Linked DNA regions of Nitratifractor salsuginis DSM 16511. The protein of the gene in region 2 interacts with the protein of the main gene of each other region in a pairwise test. Links are inferred from orthologs where the notes say so. Each region holds a gene or a part of one and is shown on either strand. Other genes may lie near its edges. The genes, in order: leuS and ligA.

Region 1 (7,070 bases), 390 kb from region 2 along the record:
GGGAGTACGGAGAATGAAATCGATATCCACCGTGACCCGGTAGCGGATCACATAGCCGTGGGTATCGTAGGCCAGAGGCGAATAGTCGATCTTGTAGCCGGGGACGATCAGTCGGCTGACGGCGGCAGACTTGTCCGAAACCACCCTCTCCTGGAAGTGGGTCCGCAGGATGCGCATGATCTCCTCTTTGAGGAAGACGCCGTTTTGGGGCTCCATCCCGGAGAGACGCACATCCACATAGACCGGATCGGGAATCTGTTCCCTGCCGTATTGGGCCACAGGTTTGTAGCCGCATCCGGCAAAAGAGAGCAGCAGCACCGTCAGAAGGAGCGGGGAGAGGAAATTCCTTCGCCCTCTTGAAAAATATCCAAAGTTTTTCATACCCGCTCCTTCTTCGGCTTAGGCCGGTTTGACGACGAAGTTGACCAGTTTGTTCGGCACCACGATCTCTTTGACGATCTGCATCCCCTCCAGCCATTTCGCACCCGCCTCTTTGGCCAGGGCCAGGATCTCCTCTTTCTCCGCGCCGGCGGGGACGGCCACTTCGGTGCGGCGCTTGCCATTGATGCTCACGGCGTAGGTGATGCTCTCGGTGACGAAGACCTCCTCTTTGAGGGGGATGCTGCGGCGCAGATTCTCCCGGCCGAAGAGCTCTTCGCTCAATTCGCTGGCGATGTGAGGCACGATGGGCTCCAGGAGGTGAAGCAGGATATACATCCCCTCGCTCCAAACCGCGGGGTCGCTCTGCTTGTCCAGGGCGTTGAGGGCTTCCATCGTCGCGGCGATGAGGGTATTGAAGGCAAAGGTCTTTTCATAGACATCCCCACTCTTGCGCAGGGCTTCGTAGACCTTGGCGCGGGCCTCCTTGGCTTCGGGGGCCAGGGCATCGTGGTCGATCTCGGGGAGACTGCGGTGGCTGACTTTCTCTTTGCGGCTGTAGAGCTTTTTAAGGAAGCGGTAGGCCCCCTCCACACCGCTGTCTTTCCACTCCAGCTCCTTCTGGGGCGGCGCGGCAAAGAGGATGAAGAGCCGGGCGGTATCGGCACCGTAGCGCTCCACGATGGCGTCGGGATCGACGGTGTTGCCCTTGGACTTGGACATCTTGGCCCCGTCTTTGAGCACCATCCCCTGGGTCAAAAGCCGGCTGAAGGGCTCGTCGATATCGTGATAGCCCAAGTCCCGCAGCGCTTTGGTGAAGAAGCGGGCGTAGAGCAGGTGCAAAATGGCGTGCTCGATCCCGCCGATGTATTGATCCACCGGCATCCAGTAGGCGCTGTCTTCCTTGTCGATCCCCGTTTCGTTCCATTTTTTGGGATCGGTAGCATAGCGGAACTGATACCAGGAGCTCTGGATGAAGGTATCCATCGTATCGGTCTCCCGGGTCGCTTTGCCGCCGCACTGGGGGCAGGTGCAGTGTTTCCAGGTCGGGTGGCTTTCCAGGGGGTTGCCTTCGCCGGTGATCTCCACATCATCGGGCAGGGTCACGGGGAGGTTCTCGATCTTCTCGGGCACCAGGCCGCAGGTGGGGCAGTGGATCAATGGGATGGGGGCGCCCCAGTAGCGCTGACGGCTGATTCCCCAGTTGCGCAGTTTGTAGTTGATCTGGCTTGTCCCCAACCCTTCGCTCTCGAAGAAGGCGACGATCTCCTTCATCGCTTCCCGGTTGGGCTTGCCGGTGAAGACGCCGCTGTCGACGAGCTCCCCGTCGCCGGTATAGGGAAGCTCGCCCCCCTCGATGACCCGCTTGATGGGCAAGCCGTATTTGGTGGCGAATTCGTAATCCCGTTCGTCGTGGGCCGGGACCGCCATCACCGCCCCGCCGCCGTAGCTGGCCAGGACGAAGTTGGCCGTCCAGACGGGGATATCTTCGCCGGTGAGGGGATGGATGACGCTGATCCCCAGAGGGTAGCCCTCCTTCTCCGCCTGGGCCCGCTCCCGCTCGCTCATATTGATGATCGCTTCGATGCGCTCGATCACCTCATCGTCGAGGAGCTTGTGCTCGATGAGATGCCGGACGATGGGATGCTCGGGAGCCAGAGCCGAATAGGTGACACCGAAGATGGTGTCGGGGCGAGTGGTGAAGACTTCATAGCCGTCGAAACAACCGTTGAGCTTGGCTTTGCTCGCATCGTTCAGCTCGAAGCGGAACTCCAGCCCCTGGCTGCGCCCGATCCAGTTGCGCTGCATCGTCAGCACCTGGGCGGGCCACTTGCCCTCCAGCTGCTCCAGATCGTCCAGCAGTTCCTGAGCGTAGCGGACGATATCGATATAGTAGCCGGGCATCTCCCGCTGGACCACCGGGTTGTCGCAGCGCCAGCAGCACCCCTCTTCGACCTGTTCGTTGGCCAGGACCGTGTGGCAGGTTTCGCACCAGTTGACGGTGGTACTCTCCCGGTAGAGGAGCCCCCCTTCGAACATCCGGATGATAAACTCCTGCTCCCAGCGAGTGTAGAGGGGATCACAGGTGGCGAACTCCCGCTCCTTGCTGAAGCTCAGTCCCAGGGCGCCAAGTTCCTTGCGCATATAGGCGATGTTGTCGTAGGTCCACTCCTTGGGGTGGCGTTTGTGCTTGATCGCCGCGTTCTCGGCGGGCATCCCGAAGGCATCCCAGCCGATGGGATGGAGCACATTGACTCCCTGCTTGCGCCAGTAGCGGGCCAGGGCGTCGCCGATGGCGTAGTTGCGCACGTGGCCCATATGGATCCGCCCGCTGGGATAAGGGAACATACTGAGGATATATTTTTTGGGCAGGCTCTGGTCCTCGGAGGGCTCGAAGGCCCGCTCCGCTTCCCACTTCTGCTGCCACTTGCTTTCGATCGATTTGGGATCGTAGTTCACGGTGATACTCCGTCGGTGAAATTGAAGGGATTATACCCTATGGAGGATTTGAGACAGCTCATAGAAACCGGACTGCGGTCCGAGAGGATTTGCCCGGGTAAATTAGGATACAATATAATCTAAGCAATGGAAGGATCCTAGATGCAAAAGGGGATGATAGACCCGCGGGAATTCGAAGAGCTCTGGAGATTGACGGAAGAGGTCGGTGAAATCGGTTACTGGAAATGGGATATCCGCAACGACACAACCTACTGGAGCCCCCGCAAACGTACGATCTACGGCTTGGGAGAAAAGGAAAAGGGAAGTTTCGAACTCTTTCTCTCTGTTCTCGACGAGCAGACCCGGCGTCTGGTCGAAGAGGAGATTTCCCGGGTCCTCAGCGGCGAAAAAAAATATTACGATCTTCAGCACGAAATTCATCTACGTGACGGACGTACCGTCTGGGTCCACGAAAAAGGCTACCTCCTCTACGACAGCGAAGAAAAACCGATCAAACTCATCGGAGTCGTGCTGGATATCACCAAAAGAAAGCAGGTGGAGCAGGATCTTCTTCAGGAAAAGAACCGGAGCGCTTTTTTAGAAAATTTCGATCCCCTGACACGACTTCCCAACCGTCACGCACTCCATCTCCGTTTAACTCGGGAGATCGGAGAGGGTGAATCCTTTGTATTGCTTTTCGTCAATGTCGAAAATTTCGGTACGATCAACAACCTCTTCGGACACCATTTCGGAGATGCAATCCTTGTCCGTCTCGCCAAACAGCTCGAAGAGTTGGCGGGCTCAACTAATGTCTACCGCTACGGTGCCGATGAATTTGTCCTCCTCATTCCCCGACTACAGGAGACCGGAGGGTTGTTCGAGCGGCTGAGACAACAGCTCTTCGATCTGCCGATGCAGATCGAGGGTCAAACAGTTACTTTACGTTTCAACGTAGGGGTGATCCATTATCCTGAAGACACCCGGGATATCAGCACACTGATCAGCGGTGCCAGTACAGCACTGGCCCACGCCAAATCTCTCTCCGGCAGCCAAATCGTCCGCTACCATCCCCATATGCAGAAACAAATCTCTCTGACCTATTATGGAGTCGATTCGCTGCAGCGGGCCATCAAACAAAAGGCTTTAAAACCCTATTACCAGCCGATTTTCGATACCGAAAGTTCCAAGATTGTGGCGGTAGAAGCGCTGGCGCGTTGGATAGGACCGGAAGGGAAACCTGTCGCTCTCCCGGGAGAATTTCTGCCGCTCGCGAAGCAGCAAGGACTCATCCACCAAATCGACCATCTGATTATGGAACAAGCACTAGAGGATCTTCAAAAGTGGAAAGCCAAAGGTTTGACCCCCCGGCTTGCCGTCAATGTCTATTTAGAGGATTTCGGACAGGCGGCTTTTTCTCCACTTTTTAAGCGCTATCAGGAGTTGCTTCCCCAACTGATTCTTGAGATCTCCGAAGAAGAATTTTTGGCCTGTTCCCGGGATGATCGGGAGCAGCTCGACCTGTTGCGTGATCTGGGAATCCGTATCTCCATTGACGACTTCGGAACCGGATACTCTTCTCTGCGTTATCTCCATTCTCTCCCCATCGATGAGATCAAGATCGACCGCAGTTTCGTGGAAAACCTGCCGGAAGACCCTCAAAACGGTGATCTGGTCCGCGTCATCAAAAAAATCACGGAGATCTATGCTTTGGATTGTGTCGTCGAGGGAGTGGAGCGGGAGGAACAATCCCGCTTCCTCACCTCCATCGGCCTGCCGATCCAGCAGGGCTTTCTCTTCGCCCGTCCTATGGACGCCTCGAGCTGTCTTGAGCTTCTGGAGTCTCAGGGCTGACGAAAGGTGTCGCAGGCTCGGATATCACCGCTTTTGAAGCCCCGCATAAACCACTCCATCCTCTGACGAGAGCTGCCGTGAGTGAAGCTGTCGGGGACCACATAACCCTGGGAGCGTTTCTGCAGAGTGTCGTCGCCGATCCGGGATGCGGCGTTCATCGCCTCTTCGATATCTCCGGGTTCCAGATGGCTCTGGGCATAGTGGCCCCAGACCCCGGCGTAACAATCGGCCTGGAGCTCCACGGGGATCTGCAGATGGTTGGCCCGGGTCTTATCACCCCGCCGAAGCGCTTGCTGCTGGAGCCGGTGAACCTTGTCCAGGAGTCCCAACTGATCCTGCACGGCGTGGCCGACTTCGTGGGCCAGCACATAGGCTTGGGCGAAATCCCCGGGAGCCCCCAGTTGGCGCTTCAACTCATCGAAAAAGTTCAAATCCAGATAGATCTTTTTATCCCTCGGACAATAAAAGGGGCCCATCTGGGCCTGGGCATAGCCGCAGCCGCTTCGGGTGGCCCCGCGGTAGAGCACCAGGGTCGGCGGATCGTAGCGTCGCCCATACTTCCCCAGGATCGAAGACCAGACCTGTTCGGTCGAACGCAGGACCTTCTTCATCCGCACCGCCAGCTGCTGTTCCTGAGCTGTAGATGTTCTTGAGCTGACCCCTTGACTCCCTCCTCCCAGGAGGCTGAGGGGGTTGAATCCCGCCAGGTAGGCGAGGGCGCCGATCCCCAGGATCGCCCAGCCGATCTTGGTCCGTAGCAGCATCCTGATCAGCGGCCAGAGCATCATCAGAGTCCCTGCCGACAGCCGCCCCCCTCCGCCGCTGCTGTTTCGGCGGTCCTCTACGTTTCTGCTCTCTTCTATATCATCCAGTCTCACGTGAAACTCCTTCGTTTTTGCAGATCCAATCATAACAAAAGATATTTGGAACTACAGAGTCACTTTTATATCTCCAAAAGCAAAGATCGACTACAATAGATGCTCTTTTCCCAAAAACCGACTCAAGGAAGATCCGTGGCATTGGCACTCGCACGCAAATACCGTCCCCGCTCCTTCGCCGACCTGGTGGGCCAGGAGACCGTCAGCCAGACCCTCGCCCAGGCCCTCGACGGGGACCGGCTCTCCCACGCCTACCTCTTTTCGGGCCTGCGGGGCAGCGGGAAGACCTCCACCGCCCGGATCTTCGCCAAGGCGCTTCTGTGTGAAAAAGGGCCCACGTCCCAGCCCTGCGAAGAGTGCCCCCACTGCATTATGGCCAACGAATACCGCCATATGGACATCATCGAGATGGACGCCGCCTCCAACCGGGGGATCGACGACATCAAAGAGCTGATTGAGCACACCAAATACAAGCCCGGCAGCGGCCGCTTCAAAATCTTCATCATCGACGAAGTCCATATGCTCACCACCCAAGCCTTCAACGCCCTGCTCAAGACCCTCGAAGAGCCCCCCGAGTTCGTCAAATTCATCCTGGCCACCACCGACCCCCTCAAGCTCCCCGCGACGATCCTCTCCCGCACCCAGCACTTCCGCTTCAAAAAGATCCCGCCCCGGCTGGTCAAAAGCCATCTGGAGCACATCCTCCACCTGGAGGGGATCGACTATGAGCCCGAAGCTCTGGAGATCATCGCCCGCAGCGGGGCGGGGAGCCTGCGGGATTCCCTGACCCTCCTGGATCAGGCCATCGTCTACGCCAAGGGGAAAGTGGACCTACCCACCGTCACCGAGATGCTGGGGATCATCGATCCGGCCAAGCTCGACGATCTCCTCGACCGGATCCTCAACAAAGACGAAGCGGGAATCCTCGCCTTTATCCACGAGAGCAGCGAATACGAGACCGAAATGATCATCGATGAGCTGACCCTGCATCTCAAGGACCTTCTCTTCGCCAAAGACCCCCGCTTCCCGCCCCTGATCCTGGATCGCTTTTTCCGGATTTTGGCGGAAGCCAAAGAACTGCTCTTCCTGGGAAGCGACGGGGAGTTCGTCCTCTCTCTGACCCTCTTCAAAATGATGGAAGCCCTCTCCATCAAAGAGATCGATGAGATGATCCGCACCCTGCAAAAGGAGCTCTCGGGAGTGCAGAGTACCCCGGCTCCTACGACGTCTGCCCCGACCACAGCAGCTGCAGCCGAATCGCGCAAGCAGCCCGCTCCGGCCGCCGAGAGCCCGGCTTCGCAAAGCACCCTGCCCCAGGCTTCCGCCGAAGCAACTCCTCCGAAGAGCGCCCCGGCCGAAGAACCCCGACCCGCTGAAACGCCAAGTCCCGCTACCGAAGCACCCGCCGCACCCGCATCCGGAACCGCGCCCGACGCGGGAGCCCTCAAATTCAAAGCCCTGCTGGAAAAACTCTACGACCGGGATTACGATCTGGGAGAGACCTTCGAGCGCTGCATCCGCTAC
Region 2 (6,949 bases):
ATCAGATCACGGCGATTTACGAGCGCTACAAACAGCGCATCCCCACCTCCAAACTCAACGAAGCGATCCAATACGCCATCCGCCGCCACCACGTCCCCAGCCACCACGGCCAGGTGGTGCGCATCAAATTCGCCACCCAGTACGCCACCAAGCCCCCCCGCATCGCCCTGGTGGTCAACAAACCGGGGCTCCTGCACTTCAGCTACATCCGCTACCTCGCCAACACCCTCAGAGAGCAATTCGATTTCGAAGGAGTCCCCCTCGAAATCGTCGCCCGCAAAAGAGGCGAACGTTCCGACGAGGAGGAGTAGAGCCCCCGTCGGGGGCAATCAAAGGACAGGAATGATAAAAAAACAGGAAATGGATAGGACGGAGTAGATCGTGTCCAAAAGTCTCTTTGGACACCGCTATTGTAGGGGCGATCGCTTACCTCCTCATTACCCCGGAGCCGGCTGCCGACGGCTCTGAGCGGTTCCCCGCTGCCCTTTTGGATATAATCACGAAAAATTTTATCCCGACAGGATCAGCAACCATGCGTGTACTCTCCGGTATCCAACCCTCCGGCAAACTCCACATCGGCAACTACTTCGGCGCCATCGCCCAGATGCTCAAACTCCAAAAGGAGCACGAGCTCTTCGCCTTTATCGCCAATTACCACGCTCTCAGCGGCGGAGCCGACCTCAAAGAGCTCAAGCAAAACACCTTTGAAGTCGCCGTGGATTTCCTCGCCCTGGGGATCGATCCCGACAAGACCGTCTTCTGGGTCCAGAGCCACGCCAAAGAGGTGCTGGAGCTCTACTGGATCCTCTCCCGCTACACTCCCGTAGGGCTGCTGGAACGGGCCCACAGTTATAAGGATAAGGTGGCCAAGGGGATCGCTCCCAGCCACGCCCTGTTTAGCTATCCCGTGCTGATGGCCGCCGACATCCTCCTCTACGACGCCCAGAAGGTCCCTGTAGGCAAGGATCAGATCCAACACCTGGAGATGACCCGGGACATCGCCATCAAATTCAACAACGAGCACGGAGAGATCTTTACCATCCCCGAAGCGATGGTCGAAGAGTCCGTCGCCGTGGTCCCCGGTATCGACGGGGCCAAGATGTCCAAGAGCTACGGCAATACCATCGAGATCTTTATGGAAGAGAAAGCCCTGCAGAAACGCTGCAACAAGATCGTCACCGACTCCACTCCCCTGGGAGAGCCCCTCGACCCTGAAAACTGCAACGTCTATGCCCTGGCAAGCCTCTTTCTGGATGAGCAGGGCAAAACGGAGCTGGCCGAGCGCTACCGCAGTGGCGAATACGGCTACGGCCACTTTAAAAAGGAGCTCAAAGAGCTCATCTGGGACCACTTCGCCCCGGCACGCGAAAAGAGAGCCTACTACCTCGAACACCCCGAAGAGGTCTTCGCCATCCTGGAAAGCGGCGCCGCCAAAGCCCGGGCCGTAGCCGAAGAGAAGATCGCCATCGTGCGCGATGCCGTGGGCATCCTCTAGAGGATACACTGTTTGAAAGAGATCAAAGTCGTTTTCCGCCGTCTGGTCTTCCCCTACTGGAAAGACTACATCACTTATTTTATCCTGGCGGTCATCGGTATGATCCTCGCCGCGGCGGGCACATCTGCCTCCGCCTATCTGGTCAAACCGGTCCTCGACGAGATCTTCCTCAAAAAAGATGAAGCGGCCCTTCATACCCTCCCCTGGCTGATCATCCTCGTCTATGCGATGAAAGCGGGAGGAAACTTTCTTCAATCCTACTACACCGAACACATCGGACAGGATATTATTCGCCGGATCCGCAACCGGATGATGCGAGTGATGCTCTCACTCGATTTGGGATTCTTTCAGCGCTTCCGCTCTGGGGAGCTCATCAGCCGGAATATCAATGACGTCGAACGTCTTAAGAACATCGTCTCGACTTTACTGCCTGTTTTCGCCCGGGAGACACTGACAGCTGTGGGATTGCTGGGAGTCGTCATCTACCAGAGCCCCCATCTGGCACTCTATGCTCTGGTCTTTCTGCCTGCGGCAATCCTGCCAATCGCCCTCATCGCCAAACGCCTCAAGAGGCTCTCACACAAAACCCAGGAAAAGACCTCCGACCTGACCTCCCGACTGGCCGAAATTCTCAACAATATCGAAATCATCAAAGCCCACGCCACCGAGGATTTCGAGCATGGTCGCTTCGCCAAAGAGAACCGCGACTACTACAGCCTCACGATGAAATCGATCCGCACCTCTTTGATGAGCAGTCCGGTGATGGAGCTCCTGGGAGCGATAGGGATCGCTTTCGTTATCTACATCGGGGGACAGGAAGTCATCGACGGGACTATGAGTACAGGAGCCTTCTTCTCCTTTATGACGGCACTTTTTATGCTCTACAGCCCTATCAAACGGATCACCAACATTATCAACCAGCTTCAAAACGCTCTGGCCGCCTGCGAACGGATCCTCTTTCTTCTGGATCAAAAACCTCAAGTCGCTTCGGAAGGCACACTGGAACTCACGGAAGCGAATCAACTCCGCTTCGAAAATGTCTATCTCTCCTATGGCGAAACAGAGGCACTCAGGGGCGTGAGCCTCACAGTTAATCGAGGAGAGAAACTGGCTCTCATCGGCCCCAGCGGAGGTGGAAAAAGTTCATTGGTCAATCTGGTGGTACGCTTCTTCGATCCGCAGAAAGGAGAGATCCTGATCGACGGCCATTCCCTGAAGGAGTATGCCCTCCCCTCTTTAAGGAAAGGGATCTCCATTGTTACCCAAAGAGTCTATATTTTTCACGACAGTGTCGCAGCCAACGTCGCCTATGGCAATCCGATCGATCCCGAGCGGGTTGCCCAGGTACTCAAAATGGCCAATGCCTGGGAATTCGTCCAGGTAATGGGAGGAATCGACACCCTACTCGAAGAGCATGGCACCAATCTCTCCGGTGGTCAGCGCCAGCGCATCGCCATCGCCAGAGCCCTCTACAACGACCCCAAAATCATTATCTTCGACGAAGCGACCAGTGCTCTGGATAATGAAAGCGAGCGACTCATCACTCAGGCCATCGACAAAATTTCACAGGACCGCATCACCCTCATCATCGCTCATCGCCTCAGTACCGTAAAACGGGCCGACAAAATCGCTGTTTTGGAAAAGGGACAGGTCGTCTGTCTCGATACGATAGAAGCTTTGGAGGAGACTTGCCCTGCCTATCAAAGACTTGCAGGGGCGATGGAGGCGGAATAATTCCGGCTAGCGATCAATCCAAAAGAGATGAGGCTTATCGCTCATAAAGCACAAGCACCTACTCTATTCCGCCTCGGCTTGCTCACCCAGCATCTCCCACATCTTCTCTTCGGGCAGCAGCGTCACTCCCAGCTGCTTGGCTTTGTCGAATTTACTCCCGGGGTCCTCTCCGTAGATCACATAATCGGTCTTATGCGACACTGTATTCGTCACGTGGGCTCCCAGGTGCTCCAGCATCTCCTTGATCTCGGAACGGGGCTTTTTCATCGCGCCGGTAAGCACCACAGTCTTGCCGGTGAAGGGAGACTCCACTACTTCCTCTTTTTGAGGCGGTTTGGGTCGGACAATCTCCATCAGCCGCTTGACCTTTTCCCCATTGACCCGCATAAACTCCAGGAAACTGTTAGCCATCTCTTCCCCGAAGCCTTCGATGGAGAGGAGTGCTTCTTTGTCGGCATGGATGAAATCGAGGCCGAACTTTTCACAGATCTTTTTACTGGCCACCTCCCCGATGTGCTCAATCCCCAGGGCGTTGACGAAGCGCCAGCACTCCCGACCCTTCGACGCTTCGATCGCCTCCAGGAGTTTCTCCGCCTTTTTCTCCCCGAAGCCCTCCAGCTTGAGGAGGTCCTCCTTCTTCAAATGGTAGAGGTCCTCCACATCCTTCACCAGCCCCGCGTCATAGAGCTGCTGGACGATCTTCTCGCCCAGGCCGTCGATATTCATACACTGCTTGGAAGCGAAGTAGATGATGGAGTTGACCACCCGCGCGGGGCAGGAGAGGTTCTGGCACTTCACCAGCGGCCCTTCGTCGAGCACTTCGCTGCCGCAGACCGGGCAGCGGGTGGGACGTTGGATCGGCTTCTCCTTTCCGGTGCGGTATTGGGGCAGGACCTTGATGATCTTTGGGATCACATCGCCGCTGCGAATGACTGTGACCATATCGCCGATACGAATGTCGAGCTTCTCGATGTAGTCGTAGTTGTGCAGGGTCGCCCGCTCCACGACCACCCCTTCGATCTCTACCGGCTCCAGCACCGCGACCGGGGTGATGACCCCCGTGCGGCCTACCTGGGGGATCACATCCAGCAATCTGGTCTGCTTCTCCACCGCCGGGAATTTATAGGCCACCATCCACCGGGGATATTTGACCGTATATCCCAGGATCTCCTGCAAAGCGATCCGATCCACCTTGACCACCATTCCGTCGAGCATCACCGGAAGTTGGGAGCGCATCTTGTCCAATTTCTCATAGACCGCTTCGATCTCTTTGGGGGTGCGCTTGACCTCTCTGAGCGGCGGTTTGCGAAAGCCCAGGTCATAGACATAACCCATCAGGTCACTGAGGTATTCGTAGTCGAGGTCATTGACCCCCACTCCCCAGGGCTGGAAGATGAGGTTCCGCTTGGCGGTGATGGAGGGATCGAGCTGGCGCAGGCTGCCCGCCGCCGCGTTTCGGGGATTGGCGAAGGGCTGCTCCCCCGCCGCGATCCGCTCTTTGTTGATCCGCTCGAACTCTTCGATCGTCATCAGCACCTCGCCCCGGATCTCGATGAGGCTTTTATGAGCGATATCCAGGGGGATGGAGCGGATCGTTTTGGCGTTGGCGGTCACATCCTCCCCTTCCACGCCGTCACCCCGGGTGATCGCCTGCTTGAGCAGGCCGTTTTCGTAGATCAGGTTGAGGCTCGCCCCGTCGAATTTGGGTTCGATGTAGTAGCGCTCACCGGGATACTTTTTGTCGATACGGTTGAACCACTCTTCGAATTCAGCAGCGTTGAAGACATCCTCCATACTCCACATCCGGCTGAGGTGTTTCGCCTTTTTGAACCCCTCTTTGAGAGGAGCGCCGACCCTCTGGGTCGGAGAAGTCGGATCGATCTCATCAGGGTGGGCCTTTTCGTAAGCTTCCACCTCCCGATAGAGTCGGTCATAGACCTCATCGGTCACTTCCGGATTGTCCTCGACGTAATAGGCGTAGGCCCAGCGTTTGAGCTTGGCGACCGCCTCTTCATACTCCTGGTGATTACGGATCATTCTCGGCCTTTGTTCTTCGGTTTTGAGGATATTATAACCCATTTTACACGCCGGCCACAGAGGCGATTTGTTATAATGAGCTATTGTTCACAAAGGAAGATCGATGAGACGTCTGCTCTGGATTTTGATATTGTTGCTGCCACTCTCTCTCGTCGCGAAAATGCAGTTTTCCGACCCGCAGCCCAGTTTCGACCATCCCAGGAAATGGGTGGTCCCCGTCAAGACGGATGACATTCACGTCGTCAACCACATCATCGGCGCCATCAACAATGTCCTCAATGAATATCCGCCGGAGAGCCTACAGGTAGCGATGGTCTTCTACAGCTCCGGCATGCGGGTCATCCGCAAAGATTACGATCCCAAAACCCTCAAACGCCTCCGATCGCTTATGGACGGCTACGACGTAGAGATGGTCGGCTGCCTCAACACGATGAAAACGATGGGATGGAAGAAAAAAGAGTATATCGACGGGATCATCTACCGCCAGGCAGGCGTCGCCGAAGTCCTGGAGCGCGCCGTAGCGGGGTGGATCGTTTTTGCACCTTATTAAAAGTCACAAGTATGGGCTTTCAGGCCTCAAGTTGAAAGAATAATTATAAATTACTGTGTAAGTATATAGCGTTTGGAGTTTTAAGCCTTACGGTAAGTACACATAATATAAGTTTAACTAAACTATTTGGTCGTGTGCTGTAATTTTTTGATTTGTATATTCCACAACATCTTTTATTACCAATTTATGAATAGCAGATGTAAAGCATTCTATAAAGTCGAAGTCGATTTCACCATTTTTTATTGGTAATTCAACCAATATATTCTTAAAAGTTTCATTCACATCCCTTACTAAAACAGACAACAGTTTCTTTTTCTGCTTATTTAAAACTGCAGACATCCATTGAACCGAATATTGGCTAAGCTCTATTTTAGGGGTAACTTTTCTTACAAATTGCCCAGCATACCAAGGTCTTTGTCTAAAAAAGAAATCCATTTGCAACAGCCCTAAACTCCAAACTCCCCCAGGATTAAGGTTTTCTTTATTCACAAATCCTGTTGATTGCAATATACCCTGATTTTGTGAAGTCCTCGTCACATAGTCATAATCATCACCAACAGTAAGTCTATCTTTATTAAAACTTTGTGTACTCTCTATATAAAACAAATCACCTAACTTAAACTCACCCCAATCAATATCCCCATCTTCAAAGTCATCTAAAGCCTTCTGCTCTTCCGAAGTTAGGTAATAATCTTTAAATCCTGTTGCAGACAAATATGCATCCAGTTTTTTGATACGATCTGCTTCTATCTTTGCAATAAAATGACCCATAAAGTCGAAGTTGATTTCTCCATTTTTTATTGGCAGTTCAACTAGTGTATTTTTAAAGGCTTCGTCTAAATCTCTTACTAAAACAGATAAGAGTTTCTTTCTCTGCTTATTTAAAACTGTAGACATCCATTGAATCGAATATTCGTCAAGCTCCATTTTGGGGATAATTTTTCTTACAAATTGTCCAGCGTACCAAGGCTTCCGTCTAAAAAAGAAATCCATTTGCAAAAGCCCCAAGCTCCAAACTCCAGCCGGATTAAGATTTTCTTCATTCACAAATCCCGTTGACTGCAATATACCTTGATTTTGTGAAGTTCTCGTCACATAGTCATACTCATCACCAACAGTAAGCTTATCCTTAT

Evidence for each region.
Region 1: the proteins of ligA (region 2) and leuS interact in binary tests that used the Escherichia coli proteins (3 or more experiments, as listed by UniProt). The link is inferred for Nitratifractor salsuginis DSM 16511 from one-to-one orthologs.

Annotation. Positions count from the first base shown.
Region 1 is NC_014935.1:251,324-258,393, reverse strand. Bases 120-3,227 are described here. They hold leuS (leucine--tRNA ligase), read right to left. Parts: upstream 2,839-3,227; coding sequence 400-2,838; downstream 120-399. Other genes in these bases: NITSA_RS01370 (putative bifunctional diguanylate cyclase/phosphodiesterase), read left to right, coding at 2,980-3,227; lptE (LPS assembly lipoprotein LptE), read right to left, coding at 120-381. Outside these bases: more of lptE, read right to left, coding at 1-119; more of NITSA_RS01370, read left to right, coding at 3,228-4,668; ypfJ (KPN_02809 family neutral zinc metallopeptidase), read right to left, coding at 4,659-5,546; NITSA_RS01360 (DNA polymerase III subunit gamma/tau), read left to right, coding at 5,682-7,070.
Region 2 is NC_014935.1:648,893-655,841, reverse strand. What follows is about bases 2,780-5,766. They hold ligA (NAD-dependent DNA ligase LigA), read right to left. Parts: upstream 5,267-5,766; coding sequence 3,293-5,266; downstream 2,780-3,292. Other genes in these bases: NITSA_RS03275 (DsrE family protein), read left to right, coding at 5,370-5,766; NITSA_RS03285 (ABC transporter ATP-binding protein), read left to right, coding at 2,780-3,229. Also shown: ribosome biogenesis GTPase Der, read left to right, coding at 1-311; trpS (tryptophan--tRNA ligase), read left to right, coding at 533-1,495; more of NITSA_RS03285, read left to right, coding at 1,508-2,779; more of NITSA_RS03275, read left to right, coding at 5,767-5,816; NITSA_RS03270 (restriction endonuclease subunit S), read right to left, coding at 5,934-6,949. UniProt on the Escherichia coli protein: DNA ligase that catalyzes the formation of phosphodiester linkages between 5'-phosphoryl and 3'-hydroxyl groups in double-stranded DNA using NAD as a coenzyme and as the energy source for the reaction.